4 regions of the Pseudocitrobacter cyperus genome follow, and region 3 is predicted to be linked to each of the others. Evidence: riboswitches for the same ligand, from Rfam matches in the RefSeq annotation. Region 3 holds a riboswitch; each other region holds the start of a gene.

The links. Region 3 has a riboswitch for thiamine pyrophosphate ahead of thiC (phosphomethylpyrimidine synthase ThiC). Riboswitches for the same ligand answer to the same signal wherever they lie in the genome.
Region 1: linked by a shared signal. The riboswitch ahead of thiB (thiamine ABC transporter substrate binding subunit) and the one ahead of thiC (phosphomethylpyrimidine synthase ThiC) in region 3 are both predicted to bind thiamine pyrophosphate.
Region 2: linked by a shared signal. The riboswitch ahead of tenA (thiaminase II) and the one ahead of thiC (phosphomethylpyrimidine synthase ThiC) in region 3 are both predicted to bind thiamine pyrophosphate.
Region 4: linked by a shared signal. The riboswitch ahead of thiM (hydroxyethylthiazole kinase) and the one ahead of thiC (phosphomethylpyrimidine synthase ThiC) in region 3 are both predicted to bind thiamine pyrophosphate.

The regions. Positions count from the first base shown of each region.
Region 1 is NZ_JAYMYY010000002.1:155,542-163,482, reverse strand. Features, by position in the region: gene thiQ (thiamine ABC transporter ATP-binding protein ThiQ) at 1-575, opposite strand, end outside; gene thiP (thiamine/thiamine pyrophosphate ABC transporter permease ThiP) at 562-2,169, opposite strand; gene thiB (thiamine ABC transporter substrate binding subunit) at 2,145-3,128, opposite strand; TPP riboswitch at 3,159-3,250, opposite strand; gene sgrR (HTH-type transcriptional regulator SgrR) at 3,287-4,942, opposite strand; gene sgrT (glucose uptake inhibitor SgrT) at 5,030-5,182, shown strand; gene VSR74_RS09525 (sugar efflux transporter) at 5,268-6,446, shown strand; gene VSR74_RS09520 (hypothetical protein) at 6,583-6,789, shown strand; gene leuD (3-isopropylmalate dehydratase small subunit) at 6,975-7,580, opposite strand; gene leuC (3-isopropylmalate dehydratase large subunit) at 7,591-7,941, opposite strand, start outside.
Region 2 is NZ_JAYMYY010000001.1:505,670-513,610, forward strand. Features, by position in the region: gene lysC (lysine-sensitive aspartokinase 3) at 1-1,358, shown strand, start outside; gene VSR74_RS02480 (VF530 family protein) at 1,458-1,736, shown strand; gene VSR74_RS02485 (glycoside hydrolase family 10 protein) at 1,802-3,130, shown strand; gene lysM (peptidoglycan-binding protein LysM) at 3,191-3,634, shown strand; TPP riboswitch at 3,712-3,813, shown strand; gene tenA (thiaminase II) at 3,876-4,559, shown strand; gene VSR74_RS02500 (ABC transporter ATP-binding protein) at 4,556-5,296, shown strand; gene VSR74_RS02505 (ABC transporter permease) at 5,293-6,045, shown strand; gene VSR74_RS02510 (ABC transporter substrate-binding protein) at 6,056-7,006, shown strand; gene mqo (malate dehydrogenase (quinone)) at 7,053-7,941, opposite strand, start outside.
Region 3 is NZ_JAYMYY010000013.1:18,590-26,530, reverse strand. Features, by position in the region: gene hupA (nucleoid-associated protein HU-alpha) at 1-169, opposite strand, end outside; gene VSR74_RS22525 (YjaG family protein) at 356-946, opposite strand; gene nfi (deoxyribonuclease V) at 995-1,660, opposite strand; gene hemE (uroporphyrinogen decarboxylase) at 1,670-2,734, opposite strand; gene nudC (NAD(+) diphosphatase) at 2,778-3,551, opposite strand; gene rsd (sigma D regulator) at 3,648-4,136, shown strand; TPP riboswitch at 4,187-4,296, shown strand; gene thiC (phosphomethylpyrimidine synthase ThiC) at 4,382-6,277, shown strand; gene thiE (thiamine phosphate synthase) at 6,277-6,912, shown strand; gene thiF (thiazole biosynthesis adenylyltransferase ThiF) at 6,905-7,657, shown strand; gene thiS (sulfur carrier protein ThiS) at 7,641-7,841, shown strand; gene thiG (thiazole synthase) at 7,843-7,941, shown strand, end outside.
Region 4 is NZ_JAYMYY010000004.1:248,215-256,155, reverse strand. Features, by position in the region: gene VSR74_RS15045 (GntR family transcriptional regulator) at 1-592, opposite strand, end outside; gene thiD (bifunctional hydroxymethylpyrimidine kinase/phosphomethylpyrimidine kinase) at 670-1,470, opposite strand; gene thiM (hydroxyethylthiazole kinase) at 1,467-2,252, opposite strand; TPP riboswitch at 2,287-2,383, opposite strand; gene VSR74_RS15030 (pYEATS domain-containing protein) at 2,449-4,326, opposite strand; gene VSR74_RS15025 (hypothetical protein) at 4,323-5,480, opposite strand; gene VSR74_RS15020 (alpha/beta fold hydrolase) at 5,489-6,550, opposite strand; gene VSR74_RS15015 (LysR family transcriptional regulator) at 6,879-7,787, opposite strand; gene VSR74_RS15010 (zinc-binding alcohol dehydrogenase family protein) at 7,892-7,941, shown strand, end outside.

The DNA.
Region 1 (7,941 bases), on a different contig from region 3:
TCCTCCACGCTGTGGGAAACCATTAATAACGTTATTTGCTCGCGTTCGCACACCTCTTTTACCAGCAGTAGCATCTCCTGACGTAACGCCGGGTCGAGGGCAGAGAAGGGCTCATCCAGCAGCAAAATCGGCTGTTGGCGTACCAGACAACGCGCCAGCGCTGTACGCTGGCGTTGCCCGCCGGAGAGTTCACCGGGCAAGCGCGTCATCAGCGATTCAAGCCCCATCTGTTGGGCGATAGCCTGTCGTTTCTGCTTTTGCACTGCGTTCAGCTTCAGCGATGGCGACATACCAAGCCCAATGTTCTGCTGAACGTTAAGGTGGCTGAACAGATTATTCTCCTGAAACAGCATTGATACCGGACGGCGCGCGGGCGGCGTATGCGTGTGCGTCTCGCCGTTGATCATAATCTCGCCGCTGGCGGGCGTCAGAAAACCAGCCACCAGATTAAGCAACGTGCTCTTCCCGGCACCGCTCGGCCCCAGGATGGCGATCATCTCACCCTGCGCGGCAGACAGGCTGAAGCGCATCGGTAAATGCTGGTAGAGCCAGGTGACATCATTAAGTTTTAGCATGGCGTCCCGGTAGTTTTTCAATCACGGTGAAGAGCAGAAAACAGAGTAACAGCAGAAGCAGGGCAGTAACCGCGCCATCCTGGCTGCGATAAGAGCCAATTTGCTGATAGAGATAGAACGGCAGCGTGCGGAAATCGTCGTTGCCGAACAGCGCCACCACGCCGAAATCGCCAATCGATAATACGCAGGCGAAAGCCAGCGCTTGTGCCAGCGGGCGTTTAAGGGCGCGCAGTTCAACGGCCTTCAGGCGATTGAAACCTTCCAGACCAAGTGATTCACACAGCGGCGTGTAGCGCACGGTAATATCGCGCATTGGCGTTTCCAGCACCTTCAGCGCGTAGGGGATCGCCATCAGCGCGTTGGCAAATATCACGATCCCATCGGCGGAATCGGGCAGGCCGATGGTATTGTTCAGCAGCAGGAAAAAACCGGTCGCGAGGACGATACCCGGCATCGCGAGGATTAACATTCCGCTCAGTTCCAGCGCCTGCCCGGCGAACAGCGCGTTACGCGCGCGCAACTCACGACTGCTCCACAATAGCATCATCGTCAGCACCACGCTCAGTAAGCCTGCGACAACGGCGATGCGCAGTGAAGTCCAGAGTGCCTGCCAGAGCACGGGCTGATAGAGCGTATTCAACATTGCCGGATTGACGCCATCGACGATCACCGCCAGCAGCGGCGGTAGCATCAGCAACAGGGTAAAGGTAATCAGCAGGCCATCGCTCAGGCGGCTGTGCAGGCGATCGTCCGGGTCGCGCCAGCCCTGCATCTGCGTATTACCGACGGCAATCGCCTTGCTCAGACGCTGGCTAATCAGCACCAGCGTCAGGCAGCAGGCCATCTGGATCAGCGCCAGCATCGCCGCCCGCGCCGGGTCATAATCAAAATTGAGCGCCTGGTAAATGGCGAGTTCTATGGTTGTGGCTTTCGGCCCGCCGCCCAGTGAAAGCACGGTGGCGAAGCTGGCGAAGCAGAGCATAAAGATAAGCGCGCTGATGGGCAGGATTTGCCGACGTAACCACGGCCATTCCACGAAGCGAAAGAAGTTAAACCCACGTATGCCGAGCTGGGCGGCAAGCTGACGTTGTTCGCCGGGGATCTGTTCCAGCGCCTGCAATAGCAGACGCGTCGCCATCGGCATATTGAAAAAGACGTGCGCCAGCAAAATGCCCTGTAAGCCGTAGGGCGAGAAGCGCCATTCCAGCCCCAGGGCGGCAAAAATCTGCGCCAGCCAACCCTGGCGACCGTAAACGCTCAGAATGCCGAATACCGCGACCAGAACAGGGAGAATTAACGTCATTGCGCACAGGCGCAGCAACAGTTCGCGGCCAGCAAAGCGGCGGCGATAGAGTGCGCGGGCGAGGAAAATGGCAGGCACAACCGACAGCAGCGCAGAGAGAAATGCCTGCCAGAAAGAGAAACGCACCACATGCCAGAGATAGCTATCGGCCAGCAGCGTATGCCAGCTTGCCTCCGGGGCGCTTAACCAGAGTGACAGAAACGCAGCCAGCGCCACAGCGACGATAAGCACCGCCGCTGTGAGGCCTGGCCAGAACCAGCCGGGAATTAACGGCTGACGGCGCGTTGCCATGCTGCAATCCAGTTCTGTCGTTCTGCGGCCACTTCCTGCGGAGTAAATTCCAGCGCGGTTTGCGGTTTGGCGAGCGCATCAAAACCCGCAGGCAGCGTTACTCCGGCCACCGGATACATCCAGTTGCCGGTCGGAATGGCCTGCTGGAACGCCGGAGATACCATAAATTTCAGGAATTTTTCTGCCAGTTCCGGCTGTTTGCTGGCGGCAGTGCGCGCTGCCACTTCTACCTGTAAATAGTGCCCTTCGGCAAACGGCGCGGCGGCGTAGTTGTCTTTTTTCTCTTCGATAATATGATACGCCGGGGAGGTGGTATAGCTCAGCACCAGGTCGCTCTCGCCTTTCAGGAACAGGCCGTAGGCTTCACTCCAGCCTTTAGTGACGGTGACGGTTTTTGCCGCCAGTTTTTGCCAGGCTTGCGGAGCATCATCGCCGTAGACTTTTTGCATCCACAGCAGCAGGCCAAGCCCCGGTGTGCTGGTGCGCGGATCCTGATAAATCACGCGCCATTTCTGATCGCTCTCAACCAGTTCTTTCAGGCTTTTCGGCGGGTTTTTCAGTTTGTTTTTGTCATAAACAAAGGCGAAATAGCCATAATCGAAGGGCACGAAGGTGTCATCGCTCCAGCCGCCGGGAACGTTAACGGCGCTTACCGGCACGCCGCTTTTAGCGAACAATTTTGTCTGGCTGGCGGCTTGCAATAGATTGTTATCGAGCCCCAGCACTACGTCAGCTTTGCTTTTTTTCCCTTCCATGCGCAGGCGATTAAGCAGGGAAACGCCATCTTCCAGAGCCACGAATTTCAGCTCGCAGTCACAGTCGGCTTCAAAGGCCTTTTTTACCACCGGGCCCGGGCCCCAGTCGGCAGCGAAGGAGTCATAGGTGTAAACCGTGAGCACCGGTTTGGCGAAAACTGGCATGGCGAGAAGCGCCAGCAGTGGCAGACATTTTTTTAACACTTTGCACCTCAGTAAGCAGGTGGCAAAGGATTTTGAGTTGGCCTCAAATCCCTCCGCCGGCGTTATCCGGATCAGGTTCGACGGGTATCTCTCAGCAAACTTCTGCACCCCGTTGAGTAGCTCGCTATTGTAATGATTACGTGAATAAATCAAAAGCGCTATGGATCCGGCGGAGCGAACCACGCGGATTTAAAGTCGAACCAGCCCAGCGTGTTCATTCGCACCCCGCGCATACTGCGTTGCCCCTGGATGCGCAGCCAGTGGTGGATGAGCGGCACAATCGCCTGCTGCTCCAGTAGCTGCTGGCACCAGGTCGGGAGATCCAGTTCACCCGCATGCCACTGACGAATGTCGCCCTGCCAGTCGCGCGCGATGCAGCGCTGAAGAAGCGGCACTTCACAGAGGTGGGCAAACAGGGAGAAATCCAGCGGCATGGTGAAATTAGCGCTGTTAAGCCACACATCGCTGACCACCTCGCCGCTGTGCCATTCGTCATAATCGATTTCATGAATTTCCAGTTTAACGCTATGTTCTGCCAGAAGTTTTTCCATAATTCTGGCAATAACCCGATGTTCGACGTGGTCGCGATAGAAACCGAGCGTAATGCGTTCCAGCCCGGCGGGTTTTTCGCTGATTTTTCTATGTGCGTGGTGCCAGCGCGGCAGCATGCCGTAGGCCGGGAACCAGTACTGCTGATACTGTTCAGAGGCGTGATAGAGCACATTCGCCGGGGAAAGTATGTGACTCAGCCAGCGGCGCACATTCTGATTAGCGCCGCGTGGTGAACGCGCGTCGAACAACAGATAGTAGCAGCCCTCTTCAAGACGGCTTTCGACGGCCTGCTCGCTTTGCGTGGTGCCCTGCAATGTGAGCCCGCAGCTAAGATCTTCCGCTACATCAGGGAGTACCCAAACATTCACTTCGTCTATTAATGCGCGAAACCCGAAGTATTCTTCGAAGGCATGTATTTTGAGCTGGTTCTGATTATTGCGCACTACCGCATAAGGGCCGGTACCAATCGGCTGATGGGCGAAATGGGGGAGTGAAGGCCATTCGCGCGGTAAAATCATCGCCGGTGTATGGCCCAGCAACCACGGCAGCCAGCGGTCGGCGTGGGAGAGATGGATATCCAGCGTCCAGGCGGTGGGAGAGACAATTTGCGTGATATGGGAGTAGAGCGGCAGAGCGTTAATACGCTCCAGCGAGCGGATAATGTCTTCCATCTCCAGCTCGCGGCCATTATGAAAATGAATACCTGGGCGCAAATAAAAGCGCCAGTGCAAAGGGGAAATCTCCTTCCAGTGGTGCGCAATGTCGGCTTCCAGTTCCCCATTTTCCTCATTTATGCGCGTCAGGGCGCTGAAAATCTGCCGGGCGATATGGGTTTCTGAACGGCGTAACGCCGTGCCAGGCAACAGATTTTGCATCGGGCGATAGTAGAGGACGCGCAGGATATGCCGCCCCTGGCGGAAGCTGCGCCCCAGATGCGAGACCAGCATTTGCCGCACCGTCGATTTATCACCAACCAGTTGCACCAGTTGGTCGATGCGATCCTGTTCCAGCAGGTCTTCTGCCCGCTGCTGCTGTAATGCCAGCCCGGTATAGAGAAAGGTTAAACGTGACCGTTTACCGCGCCCGGCCTCGGCTTCCCAGGTCAGCCAGCCGCGCTCTTCCATGGTGTTTAACAGGGTGCGCATGTGGCGGCGTGAACAGCTCAGTAGCTCCGCCAGTTCGTTCAGCGTCGTTTCCTGCGCCTTGCCATCGCAGCATTGCCACAGCCGGATGAATTGTTGTTGCAGTCGACCAGAAGGCATAAAAGGGGAACTCCTGACAAAAACTCAGCAATTTATTAATCCCTATATTAAGCCAATAATCAGTTTCGATGAAGCGGGGAGGTGAATATGAAGAGGTCAACCACACGTCAGTTCTATCAGTGCTATTTTCACGCGACACGCCATGTTTGCTGGCTGGCCCGCCAGATGGCAGGGATGCGGCTCAAAATGCTTGAAGATCTGATGCAGTGGGAGGTTACGCGCTCGACCTCTGAACACTAAATCGCCAAATCATGTGTGACTGAGTATTTGCCAGCAGGTATCATCTGCTGGCTTTTTTTATTTCTCGTGCGCTAAAGGATCTCTCATGCTCTGGATTATGACGATGGGACGACGTCTCAACGGTGTCTACGCGGCCTTTATGCTGGTGGCGTTTATGATGGGCGTTGCCGGGGCGTTACAGGCGCCGACGCTCAGTCTGTTTCTCAGCCGGGAAGTGGGCGCACAGCCGTTCTGGGTGGGGCTGTTTTATACGGTTAATGCTATCGCCGGGATCCTGGTCAGCCTGTGGCTGGCAAAACGATCTGACAGTCAGGGCGATCGTCGCAAGTTGATTATGTTCTGCTGCCTGATGGCGGTGGGAAATGCGCTGCTGTTCGCCTTCAATCGTCACTATTTAACCTTGATCACCTGCGGCGTGCTGCTGGCGTCTATCGCCAATGCCGCGATGCCACAGCTTTTTGCACTGGCGCGTGAGTATGCAGACAGCTCGGCGCGGGAAGTGGTGATGTTCAGTTCGGTGATGCGTGCGCAGCTTTCTCTGGCGTGGGTAATTGGCCCGCCGCTGGCGTTTATGCTGGCGCTGAATTACGGCTTTACGATGATGTTCGCGATTGCCGCCGGGATTTTTGCCATCAGCCTGGCGATGATTACGCTAATGCTGCCGTCTGTGGCGCGTGTTGAGCAGGCGGCGGACGTTGAAATCACCCAGGTCAGCGGCTGGAAAGATCCCAACGTGCGGATGCTGTTTATCGCCTCAACGCTGATGTGGACATGCAACACCATGTATATCATCGACATGCCGCTGTGGATCAGCAGCGATCTCGGCCTGCCGGATAAACTGGCAGGGATCCTGATGGGCACCGCAGCCGGGCTGGAAATTCCGGCGATGATCCTTGCGGGCTACTACGTTAAACGCTTCGGCAAGCGGCGGATGATGGTGACATCGGTAGCCTTTGGCGTACTGTTCTACGTGGGGTTGATTCTGTTCCACAGCGAAACGGCACTGCTGATTTTACAGCTATTTAATGCGGTGTTCATTGGCATCGTCGCCGGGATCGGCATGCTGTGGTTCCAGGATTTAATGCCGGGGCGCGCGGGGTCAGCGACAACGCTGTTTACCAATAGCATATCAACGGGCGTGATTCTGGCGGGGGTGATTCAGGGAGCCATCGCGCAGAGTTTTGGTCACGGGATGGTGTACTGGGTAATTGCCGCGATTTCGCTGGTGACGCTGTTTATGACCAGCCGGGTGAAAGACGTGTGATTCAGGTATGCCCTGCATGGAGGCAGGATGCTGGCTGTCATTATCTTGATGTATTCCGAATCGTCGTATCGGCCCACTTTTCTGCAGGAAAATGCCTTATCCTCTGGCTATTGCTTAAACATGAGCCAGAGGAAGGATGATGAATAAATTGCTGATTTTATCGTTGGTTATATCCATTTCGGCGATCTCCTGCGCCGAAGCGGCGTACCGTTCCTGCATGCTGAGTGGAGGGGAGGCCACGCACTGTTCGGGGCTCGCCAATGCCAACCATTTTCCGATTGAACAAAGCAATGGGCAATACCGGGATTGCCAGGTCGTTGGCGGAGATGTCACTGGCTGCTAAGGGCTATCAAATGTCAGCCATTTTCCGGTGAGGCAGAGCGGGGGAGAGTATCGTGATTGCGATATTGTGGGCGGAGAACCCGCCTCCTGCGTGGCGCTATCTGATGCGTCTGACTTTCCCGTTGAGAGATAAAATAAAAACCCGGTGCGGCTCTTTCACCGGGTTTTACTTACGTCAGGGAAGTACTAGCGCATAAACGCCGGCTGCTTATTCTCATACGCCGAAATGGCGTCTTCGTGTTGCAGCGTCAGGCCGATGCTGTCCAGGCCGTTCAGCATGCAGTGGCGGCGGAAGTCATCAATCTTAAAGCTGTAGGTTTTATCGCCCGCTTTCACCACCTGCGCTTCCAGATCCACCTCAAAGGTGATGCCCGGATTCGCCTGCACCAGCGCGAACAGTTCATCAACCTGTGCGTCACTCAGCGTCACCGGCAGCAACTGATTGTTAAAACTGTTGCCGTAGAAAATATCAGCGAAGCTCGGGGCGATAACCACCTTAAAACCGTAATCGGTCAGCGCCCAGGGGGCGTGCTCACGCGAGGAGCCACAGCCAAAGTTTTCTCGCGCCAGCAGAATCGACGCGCCTTTATAAACCGGGAAGTTCAGCACAAATTCCGGGTTCGGCTGTTCGCCTTTATCGTCGAGGAAGCGCCAGTCGTTGAACAGGTGCGCGCCAAAACCGGTGCGCGTTACCTTCTGCAAAAACTGCTTTGGAATGATGGCGTCGGTATCGACGTTCGCCGCGTCCAGCGGAACCACCAGCCCGGTATGTTGGGTAAATTTCTCTGCCATGATGGTTTCCTTATTTCAGACTGCGAATATCGGCGAAGTGACCGGTAACGGCTGCCGCTGCTGCCATTGCCGGGCTGACCAGATGGGTGCGTCCGCCGCGGCCCTGACGGCCTTCAAAGTTACGGTTGCTGGTGGATGCGCAGCGCTCGCCCGGGTTCAGACGGTCGTTGTTCATCGCCAGGCACATGGAGCAGCCCGGCAAGCGCCACTCAAAGCCTGCTTCGATAAAGATCTTATCGAGCCCTTCCGCTTCCGCCTGCGCTTTTACCGGGCCGGAGCCTGGCACAACCAGCGCCTGCACGCCCGGCGCGACTTTACGCCCTTTGGCAATCTCCGCCGCCGCGCGCAAATCTTCGATGCG
Region 2 (7,941 bases), on a different contig from region 3:
CACGCATTTATCCACAATTCGTCGTTGCCAAATTTGGCGGTACCAGCGTTGCTGATTTTGACGCGATGAATCGCAGTGCCACTATTGTCCTTGCAGATGATCATGTTCGTCTGGTCGTTTTATCTGCCTCCGCCGGTGTTACAAATCTGTTAGTCGAACTTTCTGAAGGGCTGGAAAGTTGTGACCGTATGGATAAAATCGATACCCTACGCACTATCCAGTACAACATCATTTCCCGTCTGCAGCGGCCCTCCGTTATCAGTAAGGAAATTGATCATCTCCTTGAAAATATTGCTCACCTTGCCGAAATAGCCTACTCAACGCCTTGCTCGTCATTGAGCGATGAACTTGTCAGCCACGGTGAGCTTATGTCGAGTCTGCTGTTCACCGAAGTGCTGCGCGAACGCGGTGCAGAAGCGCAATGGTTCGACGCGCGCAAAGTTATTCGCACTAACAGCGATTACGGTTGCGCCGAGCCTATTGTCAGCCAGGTGGCTGAGCAGGCGGAAATCCATCTGCGCCCGCGCATTGAACAGGCGATTGCCATCACGCAGGGCTTTATTGGCAGCGATGATGCGGGTCATACGACGACGCTTGGCCGCGGCGGCAGCGACTACACCGCGTCTCTTCTTGGCGAAGCATTGCAGGCTGCGCGTGTAGATATCTGGACTGACGTCGCAGGCATCTACACCACTGACCCGCGTATCGTGAACCAGGCTCAGCGCATCGACCACATCTCGTTTTCTGAAGCCAGCGATATGGCCGCCTTTGGCGCCAAAGTGCTCCATCCGGCAACGCTTTTACCGGCGATGCGAAAAAATATTCCGGTATTTGTCGGCTCCAGTAAGAACACGGCAGCAGGCGGCACGCTGGTGCGTCGGGAAACAGAAAACCCGCCACGCTATCGCGCCATTGCCGTTCGCCGTAAGCAAACTCTGCTGAGACTGCACAGCCTACACGAACAGCCCGCCTACGCATTCTTTGCCGAAATGTTTGCCATTCTGGCCAACCATGAGGTTGCGGTGGATCTGCTTACCACTTCCGAGAATAGCGTTGCACTGGCGCTCGACTCCACGGGGTCGACGTCCGGGGAAGACCACACGCTGACCACTTCGCTGCTGACGGCACTCTCCTCTCACTGTCGGGTTGAAATTGAAACCGGTCTGGCCCTTGTTACGCTGATTGGCAACCAACTTCACCAGGAAACAGGCGTATGCCGGGACGCATTTAGCGGCCTTGCCGATCATGCAGTGCGCATGATTTGCCATGGCGCTTCAGATAATCATCTGAGCGTCTTGTTACCGGGGGAATCCGCCGATAGCGCCGTCATTGAACTGCACCGCAGGCTGTTTGAGTAAGACGCATTGGGGCGCTAACGCGCCCCTGTTCATTGCTGAAGCAGCAAGTTTCTTGTAACCTTCCCCGCTTCCAGGTCGCACTTCACTACCGGACGCCTCATGACAACTCACCGCTCCAACGATCCTTTACACGGCGTTACGCTCGAGATGCAGATAAATGCTCTTGTTGCCCGCTATGGTTGGGAACAACTGGCTAAACGGGTCAACATTAACTGCTTCAAAAAAGATCCCAGTGTGAAATCCAGTCTCAAATTTTTGCGACGCACCCCGTGGGCTCGCGCAGAAGTTGAAGCGCTTTATCTCGATTCACTGGAAGATAACACCGCTCCCGAACCCACGTTTAACCCGTGGTTGCAGGGACGTGACGATAAGATCTGATTCCCTTCCCCCGCAAATCGTAAGAGAATATCGCCACTCAAGGGACTAGTAGAAAACAGGCGTTTATGATCATCTCTTTGCGGGGCGTCTCCCCGGTCACTCAGGTTAAAAAAATTGGCACCCTGGTTGCCGCCGCTTTACTTGTTGTCAGTTGCTCTTCTAAACCGCCGAGTTCGCTGGTTACACCCTCTGGCAATCAATCACAGCCTTCGGTGAAGTCACCACAAAACAGTGAACCGATGCGCGGCGTTTGGCTGGCGACGGTCTCTCGCCTCGACTGGCCTCCGGTTAACACCGTGAATATCAGTAGCCCGGCCATTCGTATTAATAAACAGAAAGAAGCGCTCACCGCCAAGCTGGACAATCTTAAACAGCTCGGTATTAACACCGTGTTTTTCCAGGTCAAGCCAGACGGAACTGCCCTATGGCCATCAAAAATTTTGCCCTGGTCCGATACGTTAACCGGCAAAATTGGCGAAAACCCCGGTTACGACCCCCTGCAGTTTATGCTGGATGAAGCGCATAAGCGCGGCATGAAAGTCCACGCGTGGTTCAACCCCTATCGGGTGACGACAAATACCAAACCCTCGACGGTGGCGGAGCTTAATCGCACATTGTCGCAGCAGCCGGCCAGTATCTTTGTTTTGCATCGTGACTGGATCCGCACCTCCAGCGACCGTTTTGTGCTCGACCCCGGTATTCCTGAAGTCCGTGACTGGATAACCAGCATTGTGGCGGAAGTGGTGACAAACTATCCCGTTGATGGCGTGCAATTTGATGATTATTTCTATACGGAAACCCCCGGTTCTGCGCTGAATGATAACCAGACATGGCGCACATACGGGCAGCAATATGCCTCGAAAGCGGACTGGCGTCGTCACAATACGCAGAGCCTGATTGAGCAGGTTTCACACACCATTAAGCAACTGAAACCTGGCGTTGAGTTCGGCGTAAGCCCGGCGGGCGTCTGGCGTAACCGCTCTCACGATCCGTTAGGCTCAGATACGCGCGGGGCGGCGGCTTATGATGAGTCCTTTGCCGATACACGCCAGTGGGTGAAACTGGGTCTGCTGGATTACATCGCCCCGCAGCTATACTGGCCGTTCGCCCGGGATGCAGCCCGTTATGATGTGCTGGCTAAATGGTGGGCAGACGTCGTTAAACCCACCAATACGCGGCTATACATCGGGGTGGCGCTTTACAAAGTCGGAGAACCCTCCAGGAAAGAGCCCGACTGGGCGATTAATGGCGGTGTGCCGGAACTGAGCAAACAGATCGATTTAAACGAATCGATTCCCGGTATCAACGGCACCATCCTGTTCCGGGAAGATAATCTTAATCAGCCACAAACGCGTCAGGCCGTGAACTACCTCAAAACTCGCTGGGGACACTAATGCACGGAATCGATAACCCTCTGCTATGCTTACCCTGACATTCTTTACTGGAGAAAGGATATGGGACTGTTTAACTTCGTGAAAGAAGCTGGTGAAAAACTGTGGGATAAGCTGACGGATACGCATCAGGATCAGGGTGAAAAAGTGATGGAGCACCTGAAGAAACTTAACATTCCTGGCGCGGATAAGGTTCAGGTCACCGTGGTCGATGGCAAAGCCAGCGTCACTGGCGATGGCTTAACCCAGGAACAGAAAGAGAAAATCCAGGTGGCGATCGGTAACGTCGCGGGCGTCAGTGAAGTTGAGAATAACATTAAGGCGGCGGATACTTCCGATGAAGCGACGTACTACACTGTGAAATCCGGTGATACGCTGAGCGCCATTTCAAAGTCGGTTTATGGCGATGCCAATAAGTATAACGCCATTTTTGAAGCCAACCGCCCTATGCTCTCCCACCCGGATAAAATCTATCCTGGCCAAACTTTACGTATTCCTAAAATCTGATACCCCCCGCTTACCGGGAGAGCTACCCGGTAAGCCTCCTCTCTCGTTGTATTCACAAGCGAAATATCGTATAAAACCTCCTGTCCGAGGGGTGTCCAGAATGGGCTGAGATGGCGTAAGCCGAACCCTTAGAACCTGATCTGGGTCATGCCAGCGAAGGGACGGGTTAGCCATTTTTCTGTACAGCCATTCCTGTTCTTCCCTCATTGCGCCCGGATCTCCACTCATTACTGGAGGTCCCATGTCTTTATCGATGTTTGAAAGCGGTCTTTACGGACGCCTTCGCCAGCAGGCAGGTAGCCACTGGCGCGGTTATGTCGCCCATGATTTTGTGCAGCAACTTGGCGCGGGCACTCTGCCTGAGCCTGCGTTCCGCCGTTATCTGACCCAGGATTATCTGTTTTTAATTCATTTCGCTCGTGCCTATGCTTTGCTGGTGAGTAAGCTGCAAACGCCTGCACAGATGCGTGCCGCAAGCGCATCGTTGAACGCCATTCTGAATGAACTTCCCCTGCATCTCAGTTACTGCCAGCAATGGGGATTATCGGAATCGGATATCATCCAGGTCGAAGAGGCCGCAGAGACCATCAATTACACTCGCTATGTACTGGATGTCGGCCATTCCGGCGATGTGCTGGATCTGCTTACCGTCCTGATGCCCTGCGTTGCGGGCTATGCCGAAATCGGTCTGCGCCTTCTGAATGACCCCGCGACAGTTTTCGAGGGCAACCCTTACGGCCCGTGGATCCGCAACTACGGTGATGAAAGCTATCTTGCCGGTGTTCAGTCATCACTGACCCTGTTCGAAACCCTGGCGCAGCAACGCGGCGGCGACAGCCGTTTCGCCGAACTGACTACGCTTTTTACCACCGCAACCCGACTGGAAGGCGCATTCTGGCAGATGGGGCTGGATGCCAAATCATGATGGATGTGAATACATCACCGGCCATCAGAGTGGCTGATTTAACGTTACGCTATGGGGCTAAAACGGTATTTGAAAAGCTCAATATCGACATTCCGGCGGGACGTTTTGTCTCTTTATTGGGCGCGAGCGGTGCGGGAAAAACCAGTCTGCTGCGTATCGTCGCCGGGCTGCTGTCCCCTACGTCAGGCACAGTAACGGATGACAAAGGTCGCCCACTAAGCGGGCGGATCGCCTGGATGGGGCAACGCGATTTGCTCTATCCGTGGCTGACGATTGAACAGAATGTGTGTCTCGGTTCACGTCTGCGCGGCGAAAAAGCTGACCGTGAGCGTGCGCAATATCTGCTGGAGCGCGTGGGGCTGAGCGGCTGCGGCGCATCACTCCCTGAAACGCTTTCTGGCGGGATGCGCCAGCGCGCCGCGATTGCACGAACCCTCTACGAGCAACAACCCATCGTGCTGATGGATGAACCCTTTTCAGCGCTGGATGCCATTACCCGGGCAACCATTCAGACAATGGCCGCAGAACTTCTGGCCGATCGTACCGTGCTACTGATTACGCACGATCCTGCGGAAGCATGTCGCCTCAGCCATAAGATCCTTGTGCTATCGCAACATCCGGGTGGAATTGATGATACGAACTCGCCCGACGGATCTCCGCCACGCCAGATTGATGACCCTGCGGTCATCCAGAGTCAGAGTGCCCTGATGAGATTGTTAACCAGGAGCACACAATGAGCGTTCTTTCACGTATCTGGCGCGGGTTAACCCTGTTTATTGGGCTAATCGGTTTGTGGTGGCTGGCGACGCTGGGAGATATTCCTGCTTTTCTGCTCCCGTCCCCCGTCGCGGTGATCCAGGCGCTTCACGATAACGCCCGCTATCTGGGGTGGCACACGCTGATTACTCTTTCTGAAATCGCCAGCGGTTTGGTCATCGGCGTGCTGCTGGGGGCGATACTGGCGCTCTGTATGGTCTTTTCTCCCCGCCTTCAGCGCTGGGTTATGCCAGTGGTGTTAACCAGTCAGGCGATCCCTGTCTTTGCCCTCGCCCCTTTACTGGTGCTGTGGTTTGGCTTCGGGATGAGCGCCAAAGTGACGATGGCGGTATTAATTATCTTCTTCCCGGTGACATCCGCGCTGTTCGATGGCCTGCGGCGGGTTAGCGGTGATTATCTGGATCTTGCCCGTACCCTGGGAGCCTCGCGTTGGGCGTTGCTACGCCATGTTCAACTGATGGCCGCCCTTCCTGCTTTCGGCTCCGGGCTGCGCATGGCCGCTGCCGTCGCCCCCATCGGCGCCATTATTGGTGAATGGGTCGGCTCGGCTGAAGGGCTTGGCTATGTGATGCTAAATGCCAATGCGCGTATGCAAAGCGATATCTGTTTCGCCGCCTTATTAATATTGATTCTGCTGACCATCTCCCTGTGGATGGCCATTGATACCCTGCTTCGCCGCCTGATTTACTGGGTGCCGGATAACCATTGAGAAACGACAAATGACGAAAAACAGGATTAAACCCGCTCTTGCTGTCCTGCTGGCCAGCAACCTTGTTACACAGAATGCATGGGCGCTGGAAAAAGTTTCGCTGGTGCTGGACTGGTATATCAATCCGGATCATGCCCCTATTATGGTGGCACAGCAGATTGGCGCGTTTAAAGACGAGGGGCTGGAAGTGACGATTATTCCCCCGTCAGACCCTGCACTCCCCCCACGACTGGTGGCGGCAAAGCAGGCCGATCTGGCTATCACCTATCAGCCGCAACTGCATTTCTTTGCCGATCAGGGTTTACCGCTGATGCGCGTGGGGGCACTGATCAATACGCCGCTGAACACGGTGATAGCGCTGGATAAAAACATCAAATCACCGGCGGATTTAAAAGGCAAAAGCGTGGGATATTCGGTAAGCGGCATTGAGCAAGCAACGCTTGATACCATGCTGAAACATGTCAATACCCCCGCAGAGGCCGTCAAACTGATCAACGTCAATTTCCAGCTTACCAGTGCCCTGCTGACCGGAAAAGTGGATGCGGTGATTGGAGGTTATCGCAATATCGAAGCGCTTGAAATCAAGCTACAGGGGAAAGATCCTGTGGTCTTTAACGTCGAGGATTATGGCGTTCCTGCCTACGATGAGCTGATTCTGGTGGCACATAAAGAGGCCATAAATGAACCGAAGATTAAAAAATTCCTCGCCGCGCTGAAAAAAGGCAGTGATTACCTGCACGCACATCCGCAGGAAAGCTGGAATACCTTTGCCAGTGAGCACCCGGAGCTGAACACCGAACTAAATCGGCAAGCCTGGATGAAAACGTTGCCACTGTTTACCCAGAACCCGGCAAAGCTTGATAAAGCACGCTACGCGCACTACGAGCAGTTCTTATTTGATAACAAGCTGATTAAAAAAATAACCCCGGTTGAGCAATATGCCACCGGGGTTACTGAGTAAGTTATCTTTTGTCGGATGGCGCAATTTACCGCCATCCGGCAATCATTTACAGCGCCATGTCGTGCTGCGCTGAGGCTTCGGGTTGTTTCGCCTCTTGCGTGACGTTGTCACTTGCAGGCGTCGTCATTTGAATCACTGGCGGTTTAACCAGTTGCAGCGTTGCCGCTGTATCATCCCAGACCTGCTGGGTCAGCGCGCTATTACCGTTCAGTTTCTGGCCGTAGCTTGGGACAATGGCGTGAATCTTTTGCTGCCACTGTTCTGAGTTAAACTGCGCCGGGAACATCTTCTTGATCACGTTCAGCGTGATCGGCGCGGCGGTAGATGCGCCAGGAGAAGCCCCGAGCAATGCGGAGATAGTGCGTTGCTCATCCAATACCACTTCAGTACCCAGCTTCAGTACGCCGCCTTTATCAGCATCTTTTTTGATGATCTGTACACGCTGGCCGGCCTGAATCAGTTTCCAGTCCTCTTTGCGCGCCTGCGGATAATACTCTTTCAGCGCCGCAAAGCGGTCATCATCACTGAGCATCACCTGGCTTATCAGATATTTCACCAGATCAAAATTATCCAGCCCGACGTGTGTCATCGGCATCACGTTACTGGTAGTTGTAGTGCTCAACAGATCGAAGAACGAGCCATTTTTCAGGAATTTGGTGGAGAACGTTGCAAACGGCCCGAACAGCACCACGCGTTTACCATCAATAAAACGCGCATCGATGTGCGGTACGGACATCGGCGGTGCGCCTACCGAGGCCTGGCCATACACTTTCTGCAAATGCTCTTTGGTGATCGCCGGGTTTTCCGTCATCAGGAAAGAGCCGCCGACCGGGAAACCCGCATAATTATCAGCTTCAGCAATGCCGGTTTTTTGCAGCAATTTCAGCGCCCCGCCGCCAGCACCGATAAAGACATATTTTGCGTCAATCGCATGT
Region 3 (7,941 bases):
CAGCGCGGTGGTTCACTTTGAAGGTGCCGAAACCAACCAGTTGTACTGCATCGCCTTCTTTCAGAGACTCAGTAATAGCAGCCAGAGTGGATTCCAGAGCGGCTTTAGCCTGGGTTTTGGACAGTTCTGCTTTGTCTGCAATTACATCAATCAGTTGAGTCTTGTTCATAAGTTATCCTTACAATGTGTTTATCGCTTGCTAAGCATCGAGTGCGACGAAAATGCCAGAAAAGCACTCTCCTGCATACACGCACCGATAGCCACTTTTTTTCGCCCCCCAAATGTAGACCAGACGGGGGGCGGAAGGGAAGCCTTCAGGCACGACAATTCAGGCGGTAAATCACGTTTTCTTGTCTCATTGCTTAAAATTTATACCAATATTGCTCTCGCCGGCCTCTTTAAGGTCTGCGCGCAGCCCTTTTATCAGCTCAACATCGCGTTCTTCACTGTCGGCTAAAACTCGGAAAATTTCCCACTGAATGTCCCATTCCTGTTCCACAGCCGGGTTCTCTTTGAGCTCTTCATCGGTCATTTCGCGACCAGCCTGAGTCATTTCCAGCATCGCCACGGTAGTAATAGAACTCTTACTGACTTCGATAGCGTGTTCCAGCGTTTCACCACTCAGACGGGAGTGCACCAGTTCGCTCAGTGCGACGCAGGCATCAATCGCCGGATAAACCCCGTACATGTCAAAATCATCCGCCGCCGGGATCGCTTCTTCCAGCTTTTCGAGCTGGCTGTCGAAATTCACCTTCGCGTCTTTCACCGTCAGCGTTTCCCAGATGAGATCCAGAATACGGCGATAAACGTGCGGGTCGCCAAACTCTGACTCTTTGCAGAACATGGCGTAGTTCGGGTACATGCGCTCGCACAGGCAGGCCATAAACGTGACGTGCTGCCAGCTTTCCAGCTTCTCCAGGCGCAGGTGAATCGGGTTTTGTAACATGATGAGTTCTCAAATGCGGAAATTAGCCGCAGTTTACCTGAATTGTGGTTATTTTGCTGTAAGGCGCGTAAAGGCAGCGCGTTCAGAAGCGACGGCATCCGCCCAGCGCGTTGGCTCCGGCAGTCGATAGCCTTTCATACAGCGTTGCACCCATGCCAGAGCGCTATCGGTGCTCACCCGATGTCCCGTGGCAATAAACAACGGATTACAACGCGCTTTACTGCGCCACACCCACGCCAGTTGTTCGCCTTTATCCATCAACGGCGCTAACGCCCCGGGTTCGCTGCCAAGCGGCTCAAACTTCCCACACAGCCGTTTTTTCGCCACGCCAATCGTCGGCACATCCACCAGCAGACCAAAATGGCTGGCAACGCCCAGACGGCGCGGATGCGAGATACCGTGACCATCGACAAACACCATATCCGGCTTTTGCGACAGCTTTTCCCACACCGCCAGCAGCGCCGGGTATTCACGAAATGACAGGAAGCCGGGAATGTAGGGCATGGTGGTCGCAATGCGCGCCACCTGATACTCCACCAGCTCAAGCGAGGGATATTTCAACAGCACCATCGCCGCTCGCGTCACTTCACCACCCTGCTCAAAACCGACATCAGCCCCTGCGATCAGATCCGGTGGATCTTTATCCAGGCGATCCTCACGGATCACAGAAGAGGCGAGTTCAATTTGCTGAGCGCGTAGCGACGCGAGATCCATAATCACTCCTTACTGATGATAAGGTACAGAGAGACGGTGTACCGCCTCAACAAACGCCCCGGCGTGTTCCGGCGGCACATCCTGATGGATGCCGTGACCGAGGTTAAAGACGTGGCCTTCGCCCTTGCCGAAGCCTGCCAGAATAGTCGCCACTTCTTCCTCGATGCGCACAGGCTGTGCGTAAAGCATGGATGGATCCATATTGCCCTGCAGCGCCACTTTATGGCCCACGCGGCGACGCGCATCGGCAATGTCGGTTGTCCAGTCGAGACCCAACGCATCACAGCCGGTTTCCGCCATCGCTTCCAGCCACTGCCCACCGCCTTTGGTGAACAGCGTCACCGGCACACGGCGACCGTCGTTTTCACGCAGCAGGCCATCGACAATTTTGTGCATGTAGTAGAGCGAGAACTGTTGGTAGTCGCGCCCGGTGAGCACGCCGCCCCAGGTGTCGAAAATCATCACCGACTGCGCGCCAGCTTCAATCTGCGCATTCAGGTAGAGGGTGACGCTTTTCGCCAGCTTATCGAGCAACAGATGCAGCGTTTGCGGTTCGGCATACATCATCTTTTTGATAACGGTAAACGCTTTGCTACTGCCGCCTTCGACCATATAGGTCGCCAGCGTCCACGGGCTGCCGGAGAAACCAATCAGCGGCACTTCGCCTTTCAGTTCGCGGCGGATCGTGCGCACCGCGTTCATCACGTAACCCAGTTCACCTTCTGGATCAGGGATCGGCAGCTTATCGACATCCGCTTTACTGGTAATCGGTGAGGTAAAGCGTGGGCCTTCACCCGCTTCAAAATAGAGCCCGAGTCCCATCGCATCCGGGATGGTCAGAATATCGGAGAACAGAATAGCCGCATCCAGCGGGTAACGGCGCAGCGGTTGCAGCGTTACCTCACAGGCCAGTTCGGCATTTTTGCACAGGGACATAAAATCCCCGGCCTGAGCACGGGTGGCTTTATACTCCGGTAAATAGCGGCCCGCCTGGCGCATCATCCAGACAGGGGTGACATCTACAGGCTGACGCAGCAGCGCACGCAGGTAACGATCGTTTTTAAGTTCGGTCATTTTTCCATTCCTTGAGCTCTTTCACGCCAGTGTAACATGAGTGTCACTCATACTCTGCCCGGCAGAGTGCGACAGTGTCTTCGATAAGCCGACGTGCGACGGTTCCTGGCGGCGGCAAAAGCGGTAAATCGTCATAGCGATACCAGTTAGCTTCCAGCAGCTCTTTCGGGTCGATCGCGATATCGCCGCTGTCATATTCGGCCATAAACGCGGTCATCAGCGATTGCGGGAATGGCCATGGCTGGGAAGTGACATAACGCAGGTTTTTGATTTTTATACTGCTCTCCTCCATCACTTCACGCGCGACGGCCTGCTCGAGCGTTTCGCCCACTTCGACAAACCCGGCCAGTACGGTATGTATGCCATTGCGATGACGGGTATGTTGGGCCAGCAGAATGGAATCATCACGGCGGATAGCGACGATAATGCAGGGGGCGATTTGCGGGTAGTAGCGTTGGCGGCAGTGGCCGCAGAGCATTGCCCACTCGGTTTTACTCGGGTGCATGGTATGCCCGCAGTAGCCGCAGAATTTATGCGAGCGGTAGAACTCCGCTAACTGCACGCCACGCCCGGCCAGTTGAAACAGGCCCGCATCCTGGTCGAGAATTTGCCGCAGCGAGCCCATATCATGGCGACGTGGTTGCTGAATCAGCCACACCGGCGAGCCTTGCCATTCACCAATCCGCAGCGCGCGTTGCCCCGCAAGATCGAAATTTCCCGCTTCGCCCCAGGGTAATTCACCGCCCGGCAACCATAATTTTTGCTCATGGCTGACGACCCACCAGCCGATGTCTAATTTTTCAATTATACGATCCATATCTATTGCACTACCTTTGCTTCACTGGCATGTTATTTACATTATCGTTACATCTTAGTGCGCAGTCTTTAAACCCACTTGTGCGGAGTCAATCACATGTTAAACCAGCTCGAAAGCCTGACGGAGCATGTTGGAGGCAGTAACAAACTGGTCGACCGCTGGCTCAACATACGCAAGCAATTGCTTGTCGCTTATTCCAACCTGATTGGGATTAAGCCTGGCAAAGAATCGTTTATACGGCTGAATGAAAAAGCACTGGATGATTTTTGTCAGCGACTGGTGGACTACCTCTCCTCCTGTCACTTCAGTATTTATGAACGCATTCTCCATAAATTGGAAGGCGACAATGCGCTTTTAACCGCCACCAAAATCTGGCCCAGGCTGGAAGCCAATACCCAGTTAATTATGGAATACTACGACTCCAGCCTGGAGACGGCCATCGATCACGATAATTGCTTTGAATTTCAACAGGCGTTGTCGGATATCGGCGAAGCGCTGGAGGCGCGTTTTGAACTCGAAGATAAGCTAATTATGCTTGTGCTGGATGCAATGCACGAGAATGGCGGGATCAAACGTCCCGCTTGAGATTTTACGCATTAACGCGTAGTTTACATTCATTGCCCCTTTAGAGGGGCTACATCTTGTCGGAGTGCCACGTGTGAAAGCACAGGCTGAGACCGTTAATTCGGGATCCGCGGAACCTGATCAGGCTAATACCTGCGAAGGGAACAAGAGTAATTTAGTTTTATGCCTTTGCCTTCACGGGCGCTGTGCAGCCATTACTCCATCCGTCGTCTGACAAGCCATATCCTTTCAATCTGGTATGCGCTATGTCTACAACAAAACTAACCCGCCGCGAACAACGCGAACAGGCTCAACGCTTTATTCATACTCTGGAAGGCACTGCTTTCCCTAACTCGCGCCGTATTTATCTTACAGGCTCACAGGCTGGCGTGCGCGTCCCCATGCGCGAGATCCAGCTAAGCCCGACGCTCATCGGCGGAAGCAAAGAGAACCCGCAGTTCGAAGAGAACGAAGCGATTCCGGTTTACGATACATCTGGCCCCTACGGCGACCCGGCAGAAACGATTGATGTTCGCCAGGGGCTGGCAAAACTTCGCCAGCCATGGATTGATGCGCGTGCAGATAGCGAAACGTTAACAGCGCGCAGCTCCGCCTATACCCAGTCACGCCTGGCAGATGAGTTTCTCGATGCGCTGCGCTTCACCGGCCTGCTGACACCAAAACGTGCGCGACCCGGCAAACGCGTCACCCAACTGCACTATGCGCGCCGGGGGGTAATCACCCCGGAGATGGAGTTCATCGCCCTGCGCGAAAACATGGGGCGCGAGCGTATTCGCAGCGAAGCGCTGCGTCAGCAGCATCCGGGGCAAAGTTTCGGTACGTTGCTGCCGCCAAATATTACGCCTGAGTTCGTGCGCGCCGAAGTGGCGGCTGGTCGGGCGATAATCCCGGCCAATATTAATCATCCGGAATCAGAACCGATGATCATCGGGCGCAACTTCCTGGTGAAGGTGAACGCCAATATTGGCAACTCGGCAGTCACCTCCTCTATTGAGGAGGAGGTGGAAAAACTGGTGTGGGCGACACGCTGGGGAGCCGATACGGTGATGGATCTCTCAACGGGTCGCTACATCCATGAAACCCGCGAGTGGATCCTGCGCAACAGCCCGGTACCGATTGGCACAGTACCGATCTACCAGGCGCTGGAGAAGGTCAACGGGATCGCTGAAGATCTCACCTGGGAAGCGTTCCGCGACACACTGCTGGAGCAGGCGGAACAGGGCGTCGACTACTTTACCATTCATGCGGGCGTACTGCTGCGCTACGTGCCGATGACCGCCAAACGCCTGACGGGGATTGTGTCACGCGGCGGATCGATCATGGCGAAATGGTGCCTGTCGCATCATCAGGAAAACTTCCTCTATCAGCACTTCCGCGAAATCTGTGAAATCTGTGCGGCCTATGATGTCTCGCTGTCACTGGGCGACGGCCTGCGCCCGGGCTCCATTCAGGATGCTAACGATGAAGCTCAATTTGCCGAACTGCATACCCTGGGTGAGCTGACGAAAATCGCCTGGGAGTATGACGTACAGGTGATGATTGAAGGCCCCGGCCATGTGCCAATGCAGATGATCCGCCGCAATATGACTGAAGAGCTGGAACACTGCCACGAAGCGCCTTTTTATACACTCGGGCCGCTCACCACCGACATTGCCCCTGGTTACGACCATTTCACCTCCGGGATTGGCGCGGCAATGATTGGCTGGTTCGGCTGCGCCATGCTCTGTTATGTGACGCCAAAAGAGCACCTTGGCTTACCCAACAAAGAAGACGTAAAACAAGGGCTTATCACATATAAGATAGCCGCCCATGCGGCAGACCTGGCAAAAGGCCATCCCGGCGCGCAAATTCGCGATAACGCCATGTCGAAAGCGCGCTTTGAATTTCGCTGGGAAGATCAGTTCAACCTCGCCCTCGACCCCTTCACCGCCCGTGCGTATCACGATGAAACACTGCCGCAGGAATCTGGCAAGGTTGCTCATTTCTGCTCCATGTGCGGCCCCAAATTCTGTTCCATGAAAATCACCCAGGAAGTGCGCGATTACGCAGCGCAACAAGCCGTGGAGGATGGCATGGCCGGGATGTCCGGGCAGTTCCGCGCCCGGGGTGGCGAAATTTATATCCCTCAGGAGAATCAATAATGTATCAGCCCCATTTTCCCCCGGTTCCTTTCCGTTTAGGTCTCTATCCCGTTGTCGATAGCGTGGAGTGGATCGCACGTTTGCTGGAAGCCGGTGTGCGCACAATCCAGCTACGCATAAAAGATAAGCAGGATGATGAGGTAGAGGCTGATGTCATCGCCGCCATCGCGTTGGGTCGGCGCTATAACGCGCGTTTGTTTATTAATGACTACTGGCGTCTGGCGATTAAACACCAGGCTTATGGCGTGCATCTGGGGCAGGAAGATCTGGAAACGACCGATCTCGATGCGATTCGCGCAGCCAACTTACGGCTTGGCGTGTCGACCCATGATGATATGGAAATTGACGTCGCGCTGGCGGCGCAGCCTTCCTACATCGCCCTTGGCCACGTATTCCCCACGCAAACCAAGCAGATGCCTTCCGCGCCGCAGGGGGTGGAGCAACTCGCCGTACATATCTCACGGCTGGGAGATTACCCGACGGTTGCCATTGGCGGTATCAGCCTTGAACGCGCCCCAGCGGTGCTGGCGACCGGCGTCGGCAGCATCGCTGTCGTGAGTGCGATTACGCAGGCCGCAGACTGGCGCGACGCCACCGCAAAGCTACTGGCGCTGGCAGGAGTGGGCGATGAATGATCGCGATTTCATGCGCTACAGCCGCCAGATGTTACTGGAGGATATCGCCGTGGAGGGCCAGCAAAAATTGCTCGCCAGCCGGGTGCTTATCGTCGGGCTCGGCGGGTTGGGCGCGCCTGCGGCGCTCTATCTTGCCGGCGCGGGCGTCGGCACATTAGTGCTTGCCGACGATGACGAAGTCCATCTCAGCAATCTTCACCGTCAGATTACGTTTACCACGCACGACATCGCCCGCGCCAAAGCGGATGCGACACGCGAGCGACTGGCCGCATTAAACCCGGATATCACTCTCACAACGCTCACCCAGCGGCTGGCGGGCGATGCGCTCAGGCAGGCGGTACAAGAAGTGGATCTGGTGCTCGATTGCACCGATAACATGGCAACGCGCCAGGCGATTAACGCCGCCTGTGTGGCGCTGAACACGCCGCTGATCACCGCAAGCGCGGTAGGGTTCGGCGGGCAGATAATGGTACTGACGCCGCCGTGGACGCAAGGCTGTTACCGTTGTCTGTGGCCGGACGATGCCGAACCAGAGCGCAACTGCCGCACAGCAGGCGTCGTCGGCCCGGTGGTTGGCGTAATGGGGACATTGCAGGCGCTGGAAGCCATCAAGCTGTTAAGCGGTATGCCCACCAGCAATACCTTACGTCTGTTTGACGCCCGCGCGCACCAGTGGAGAAACCTGGCGCTGCATCGCGCGGCGGGCTGCCCGGTTTGTGGAGGTCGCCATGCAGATTCAGTTTAATGACGAACCCATGCAGTGCGCGGAAGGACTCTCCGTCACCGCCCTGCTCACCAAACTGGAACAGTTAAAACCGGGCGTCGCGCTGGCGCTCAATCAGCAAATCCTGCCGCGCGAGCGTTGGGAACATCACATTGTGCAGGACGGCGATCAGATCCTGCTTTTCCAGGTTATAGCCGGGGGCTGACATGTTACGTATTGCCGATAAAATCTTTGATTCTCATTTATTTACGGGTACCGGAAAATTCGCCTCATCGAAGATGATGGTCGATGCGATTCGCGCATCG
Region 4 (7,941 bases), on a different contig from region 3:
TTCGGGCGCTGACGCGAGAGCATGTACGCTGTGGGAAAATATGCTGACTACGAAAATAGTCGTACAGAGAAATACCGATGGCATCAACATCATGGATTAACTGCGCAGGCACCCATGATTCTTCGATAGAGACCGCTTCATCATCCACATAGCGGATCCGCTTGAGAAGAAAAACATCACTTTGCGGGGCGACGGCCAGTTGTGTCGCCACCTCTTCCGGGCAGGGAACAACTCTTTTGTTAACCCATAGCGTGTCCGGCTTTTTGCCGCGCAGCACCACCTGCTGAGAGAAACCGCGCGCCTCTTTCAAAGAATATTCAAAAATATTATTGATTTGCGTACCATAGCCACGCGCTCGGGTCACTACGCCTTCATCCTCCAGCGTCTGCATCGCCTTGCGTACTGTAATGCGTGACACACCGGTTAACTGACTCAGGTCGCGCTCGCCGGGCAAAATATTGCCGTGCTCCAGCACACCGTTGCGCACGGCATTTTTTACCGTTTCAGCAAACTTAAGGTAGAGCGGCATATTATCGCCCGCGGCAATTCGCTCATTGAGCTGCGCAATCAACCGGGTATGTGCTTGTTCCATTTATCTTTCTCTGCAATAGGCCCCAGGCCAGTATAGCCCGGAAGAGTACGCTCTGGCAGAGGAAATAGCAGTGAACATTACCACCAGGCATGGAAATGGTGCACCGGGCCAATCCCGCTGCCGACCTCCAGCGTATCGGCCTGCGCCAGCGCGGCGGAGAGCCAGGTTTTAGCTTCCAGCACCGTGTCACCCCAACTGCGATGACGCGGACGTAGCGCCGCCAGCGCGGCAGAGAGCGTACAACCGGTACCGTGGGTGTTTTTAGTCTGTACGCGCGGCGCGGTAAAACGCTGTTCACCCTCGCGGGTAAAGAGCCAGTCAGGACTTTCGGCATCATCCAGATGACCGCCCTTCATCAACACGGCACCACACCCCATAGTCAGCAGCGCGCGTCCCTGTTCGAGCATCTCCCGTTCGTTGCGCGCATGGGGAACATCCAGCAACGCCGCGGCTTCCGGCAGGTTTGGCGTGATTAACGAGACCTGGGGCAGCAGGCGTTTACGCAGAGTTTCCACCGCTGCCGGGGATAACAGCGCATCGCCGCTTTTCGCCAGCATTACCGTATCCAGCACCACGTTTTCCACACGGTGGCGCTGCAAACGCTCCGCCACGGCTTCCACAATATCCGTTTCCGCCAGCATGCCGATTTTGGTGGTATCAATGCGCACATCGTTAAAGACTGAATCCAGTTGCGCCGCGACAAAATCGGGTTCAATACGGTAGACCGACTGCACTCCATGCGTATTTTGCGCCACCAGCGCCGTGATCACCGAACAGCCGTATGCGCCCAGCGCCGAGAACGTTTTCAGATCAGCCTGAATCCCCGCACCGCCGCTTGGGTCAGTACCGGCTATCGTTAATGCGTTAATCCGTTTCATGCCAGCGCCTCCCCGTTGAGTGCATACAGCGCATCGAGGAAAGCCGGGGTAAAACTGCCAGGCCCCTTCCCTGCGGCGGCCTGTGCGCCCGCCCGCTTCATAAAGGCGCAGGCGGCAGCAACATTATCGAGCCTGTCGCCCGGCAGCGCACAACTCGCGGCAACCACCGCCGATAGCGCGCATCCGGTTCCAACCACGCGAGTCATCAGCGGATCGCCGCCCGTAACGGCGACAACACGTTGACCATCAGTGATGTAATCCACTTCGCCCGTCACCGCCACAATGGTGTTGATCTGACGCGCCAGCGCCTGTGCGGCAGGCAGTGCCGCGGCCGCAGTGTCGGTTGTGTCCACGCCGCGCCCGCCCGCGCTGATTCCGGCAAGCGCCATAATTTCTGAGGCGTTAGCGCGAATAGCGGCAGGTTTTAACTTTAAAAGTTGCTGACAAAATTCCGTGCGCAGCGTCAACGCGCCCACCGCCACCGGGTCAAGCGCCCAGGGTTTGCCTGACTGGTTCGCACTCAGCGCGGCGGCATGCATTGCCTGCGCGCGCGGCTGAGTCAGCGTACCGACGTTTATCAACAGCGCATCGGCAATCGCAGAGAACTGCGCGGCTTCCTGCGCATCGATCACCATCGCGGGCGATGCCCCCAGGGCAAGCAGAACATTGGCGGTAAAGGTCTGCACGACATCGTTAGTCATACAGTGAACCAGGGGGGCGTGTTGGCGGAAAAGATGTAGCGAATGCGCAATTTGCGCGGGACTAAGCGGCTCTGCTTGCATGGTTTGCTCCTGCCAGGACGTTCAGAAGCAATGACCGGATGGTCTCTGACTTCCCTACGCTGGCATTATCCAGATCAGGTGGTACGGGTTTTTCTCAGCCTTCACAAAGAAGGGCACCCCGAGTCATTTAAAATCAGTGTCGATAGTAATGCCCGCAGATCGTCTTGTAAACGGCAAAAGCCCAACACCACGGGCATTAGCGCTCTTTTACGATTTTTGGCGCATCAGGAATGCTCGCGAGATCGATTTCAAGTTCATCCCCGGTTTTCGGCAACCATACCCCAACCGTGAAGCCGCCCCATACCTGCAGGCGCAATTGCGCTCTGCGCCCCCGGAAAGCGACTTTCATTATCGAAGGTGAAAAAGTAGGATGGAGCACAAACCACGCGAAATCGCCGAGCGCCACACGCTCTGCGCTATCTGCCTCAACGATCAGCGCAACGTTAACCCAGTTTTGTCGTTTCGAAGCCGAGAACGCCGCCGCGATCCGAAAACCGCCCTGCCTCGCTTCCCCGCCAAAACGCCCCTTGTTGGGATCATCATCCGGGCCTGGCGGGCGCCTGAACGCGGGGAGATCGATAGCGTCATCAGGGCCAACAGAGAACCAGGATGAGGAAGTCACCTTATCGTAATCTTCCGGGGGATGAGCCGGTGAGTTGTCCTTGCCGATGATCTCTATCTGGCCTGCACTTACCCTACCTTCGAATATGACGAGGGTATCCTGGGTGCGAAGCCTACCAGACGGATTCCTGTGGGGAACCAGCAGGTGATGTTCTTTTAATGCGGCCTGATCCCGGGCGAGCCATGTGAATGTAGGGCCCGCGCCCCGTTGCAGCGGAAGCTCCCTGTGCCAGCGATTATAAAGACGATAAAACCGCTTCACCGCGGGGGATATCTTCCCGCTACTGCTTTTAGCAAGGTAATCGGATATTCCTAAGGCCATCTCAGCAAACAACTGATTCGTATAGCGAAAATAGGGAGAGCCGGCAACCTGGGCTTGCGCCAGGTACGTAATTGCCTGCTCAACCGTCTTCTCCAGAGAGGCCGTCGACGCGTTGCTGGCCGTGCTCAGCGTCAGGCTGGCACGAATGACATGCGCCTCAAACGCCCAACTGGCGCGCTCAACCAGCGCGTCTGCCCAGGCAAGATCGATACTCTGAAATATGTCCGGAAAGCGAATCGCCAGCAGACCGACCAGCATTGCCCGCCAGGGATCCGCATCATCGCGCAGCAATGTCCAGCGATCGCTCAGGCCAGGAATATCATCACGAACAGCGGTAGCATCAGCCGAAGTCCCGGCGTCCAGGGTGCGGATGAGCGCCCGTAGACGTGGGTCGACAGGCAGAATACTAAGCTCGATATCTGCGGCTGAAAACGGTGGGGCGACAAGCACAATTTTCGTTCCTCCCTGATAGAGCGGAAGCAGACATCTCTCAATACGCACCCCCTCGCTGGAAGCCGAGAGCCTGACGCGCTGCCCGGCCCAGGGATTACGCAAGGGATCGGCAGGTATTTCGATTTCCAGCCGCCCGGGAAATAACGCCATACGCGATTGGCCGCTGAAGAGACCAAAGGTTTCACGCCCGTTTTTCTCCTCGGATAGTCCAATAGAAAGACGTATTTTCTTGCGGGAAATGTCAGGAGCAACATTCGATAAGTGTTCAGATACCAAATCACTTTCCCGGGAGCGACTGGCTGTCTCGCTCTCATCGGCATCAAATATCCTCCACATAGACTGAAGTTGCTGGTTCATCGATGGTGGGACTTCCGCTACCGTCTGCTGACTGGTCGAATCAAAAAAGCTCGTCTTACTGCCAGATGAAGAGAGCGCAGTAAACGAAGGCAGCACCACGCTGTTGACTCTCCCTTCTTCTACCTGAAACACAACAGATTGCGGCGATACGCCCGCCGGGCTTATCTCAGCCGAATAGATACCGGATTTCAGATCATCCTGCCGAAAGATACGATTGTCAGGCGTGGCGACCCAGTCGGCGATAGTTTCCCCCTCCCCGGTGATCCTGACCGTTCCAACCGATAAATCACCGGGAGCTTCGAAGTGCAGCGTTGTTTTCATGGCACAGTTACCCATTGATCAAACAAGGGCTCCTTGGGCTGGAGCAATAAGGTGTAGTGGTTATTGTCCCTGACGGCAATGGCATAAAGCGCCTCCAGCCCCGGCGGAACAGTCGTCGCCCACGCACCGGCATTTCCCGCCGCCCGAGTCTGTAACCACGGTGAAGCCGGGTCATTCTTCGGGCTGATGATGAAGGCATAATCCTGCATTCGCTCCGGCGGATCCGTGATGACAATAAGCGGCAACCTGAATTGGGTAGCGTCGGGAAAAACGACAGGAAGCATGTCCGTTTGAGCAACGGCGTAGTAAGGCTCAAACGGCAGGTCTTCCCAGTGCCCAAAGAAGACGCGACGCAGTGATTTCAGGTCGTCGAGGAGATCGCGACAACTGACGCTCCACCTGCCACGCCGCCATCGGGCCGACGATCCGCTCAGGCCTTTCAGCACGGCCTGAGTGAATCGCCCGAATCTGAGATCGCTGTCCGCTGCCTCGGCACCTTCATACGCCAGCGCCTTTTCCGCAGCCGCACAAAGGAGTGCGACACGATTGTGCGTCGCCCCCGCAGGGGAAACGTTGAAAAAGCGACAATCCTGTACTCTCCTTTCTAATTCCAGCTCGGGAACATATTCGCCACAGGAGTCCGAAAACATGACTGCGCTGGCGACCGTGGGCATTTTCCTGAGCGAATAGGCAAGAAGGCTGACATTGACGTGCGTCCAGATATTCCGGGCAGCTTTATTCAGATCGTCCAGAAACAGTATCGGCTGCTGGAGGTGAGAAGCGCCATGCCCACAGCAATAAAAAAACGCAGTACACCCCTCGTCAGAGAGTCGTTCGATCCACTTTTCCCCCCTGTCCATAACGTTACTGTAATTTGCTGCGTCGACGGGGCCTTGCGTCCAGGCGTATCTGTTTTCCCCCGGAGCCGGGTCTGATATTAATACTTCCAGCGTTGCGAGAGGTGCTGCCAGCCTGTCCTTGTTGTCGACGAGCCAGTCACACATGAGTTTGGCACTGTCTGCGGCGCTGGGGATATCAGGAACGCCTCGAAGCTTTTCATAGACCCCCTGCGCAGCAGCAGGATAATGCCCAACGCCGATGACGAAAGCATGGGTCTTTGGGCCGACAATGGGACGATCCAGTATTAGCGTCATTGAAAACCTCACAGAACCTGTAATGCCTGAAGGCGCACGCGTGAACGGGCGTAAAATTGTGGTCGTTGAAAATATTTAGAATGTGCTTCCGCGACGCCAGTAATGGAATTGAATACCAGATCCTCCACGCCCTGGAACAGGGGTTTTGCTTTGAATGCTAAAGGATCAATGGGGTCGAAAACATTAAGCCAGTGTTTTACGCAATCGGGTTTACGGATGAGTGGGTTTTTAGCCAGCACATCGAGTGACATAAATAAACCGGGCTGTGAACCGACCGTTAAAAGCGCATCAATCTTGAGATCTGCGGGCAGACCTGCCGCTGCCGGTTCAATCAACATATCGACGAGGATGACCCCGCCCATACTGTGCCCGATAACCACGAGGGGGCCCTTTTCCGCTTTTGCCGCCTCATAAGCGCTGATCAATGCCTGGCCTATTTCATTGCGAATGTCATTTCGCCGCGACCCATTTTTGAGATAGACAAAGACGTCACCGAAGAATTGCCCGATCGCAGGAGAGAGTTTGCCCCGAACAGCGCCAAAACCAAGCGTTGAGGCTGCATTGCGCACACGGTCAGTTGCATTTTCAACGGCCTCCTGGATACTGCTGATAATGCCAAAAGGGTTAGCAGGACTCTCTTTTTTCAACTGGCTGGCAAGGGTACCAGGGCTGAGATCACCGGCAAATACGCTGCTGGCCGTTTCTGTCGCAATCAGTTTCGTTGCCCTGCGAAAGACGGAGATCTCCTCCGGGGTGAACTCGGCGCAATTCTGCTCTGCTTTATCAGCAATTTCGGAGCAAATTGCATCCAGTGCCGCCACGGGATCCTGAATACCTATCGCACCAATAGAAATAGCAGAGTCGCCATTTTTGGCGTTACCATTTCCAGCGAGCCCCCCGCCCATTACCATGGATTTACCTATATTCAGAGCGTAGGTATCACTCCCTTTATTTGTCATAAAAACATCAGGATTAATTTCCGGAATATACTTTCCCCACATCGGAGAATGGATTCTGAGAGGGTCATTGTCAAAAAGCAGAGTCTGGAAAAGTTTATCCCGGTTACGCACCGCAGTGCGATACTCCTGAGTATCACGCGTTGCGACGCCATGCACGAACACTAATTGCGCCATACATCCTCCCACCCGTTTTTTTTGAGTGTAGATGATACAAAAAAAACTGATGTGGGGTATTCACTGCGACGCTATAAATAAAAACAACAACAGCTTCAAAATCATTTAATTAAAAAATCAGCGCACAGAAAATATATTAATATTTAAGTCTAAAGTATTAGTAGATGCCCCTGTTAATAACGCGCTACACAAACCATTTTTCATTGCAAGCATGCGACCCAACTTAACGGTTATTCAATCCCCAGGACGGCGTGATGGCCGGGAGCTAGCCCCGGCGCAGCATCAGCGCTTCGCAGCGCTCTTTTACCGCGGCATACAGTAACCGCACCGCAGGCGAAAGCTGCTTGCGATGCGGGCAGATCATATTCAGCGGGACACAGTCACCCTCATAGCCCGGTAGCAGCAGTTTCAGCCGCCCTTCAAACACATCTTCGCTGACGTCGAGCCAGGATTTATTGGCCACGCCTTCCCCGGCAATTGCCAGACGGCGGATCACCTCTGCGTCATCACTGATGATTGTGCCGTTGACCTGAATTTCGTGCGTTTCCCCCCTCGCCGTGAGCGTCCAGCGGTCAAATAACCGGCCGCGCAGCACATAAGTCAGCGCATCGCACTTTTCCAGTTCGGCGGGCGTTTCAGGCTCGCCGTGCTGTGCTATCCACGCGGGTGAAGCCACCAGTACCCGGCGGTTATCGGGCGCAACGGGCAGAGCAACATAAGAGGCATCATCATTGGTGCCGTAGCGAAACGCCACGTCGACCGGATCTTTAAACACATCAGTGACCTGATCGGAGAAAAGTATGCGCAGCTTCAGCGCCGGGTGGCGTTCGCGGAACTGACGGAAAATACCAAGCAGCAGATTGCGTCCTAAATCAGAGGGCACCGCAATTTGCAGCGTGCCGCGAATTTCATCATCCGGCGTCTGAATCTGCTGCAGACCGGCCTGCATCGTTTCCAGCATCTGCGTTGCGTAAGGCAGCCAGGTTTCGCCTTCCGGCGTTAAGCGCAGGCTACGCGTGGAGCGGGCAAACAGACGAATATTGAGCGCCGTTTCCAGGCGTTTAATGGCGGAACTCACCTGTGCCGGAGGCAACCCGGCCTCGCGTGCCGCTTCGCTGAAACTGCTTAACGCCGCCGCACGCACAAATAGGGTTAAATCTTCCAGCCTGAACATTTTCACTCCTCAACGATAAGTCCTGTCACCGTGAACACATTTTTTCAGCAAATATCACCAGATAATATCATTCTTATAATTTATCCAACATCACAGAGGTTGATATGAAAGCAATTGCGATTACTCAGGCTGCCGGCGCGCAGAGCAACATTGA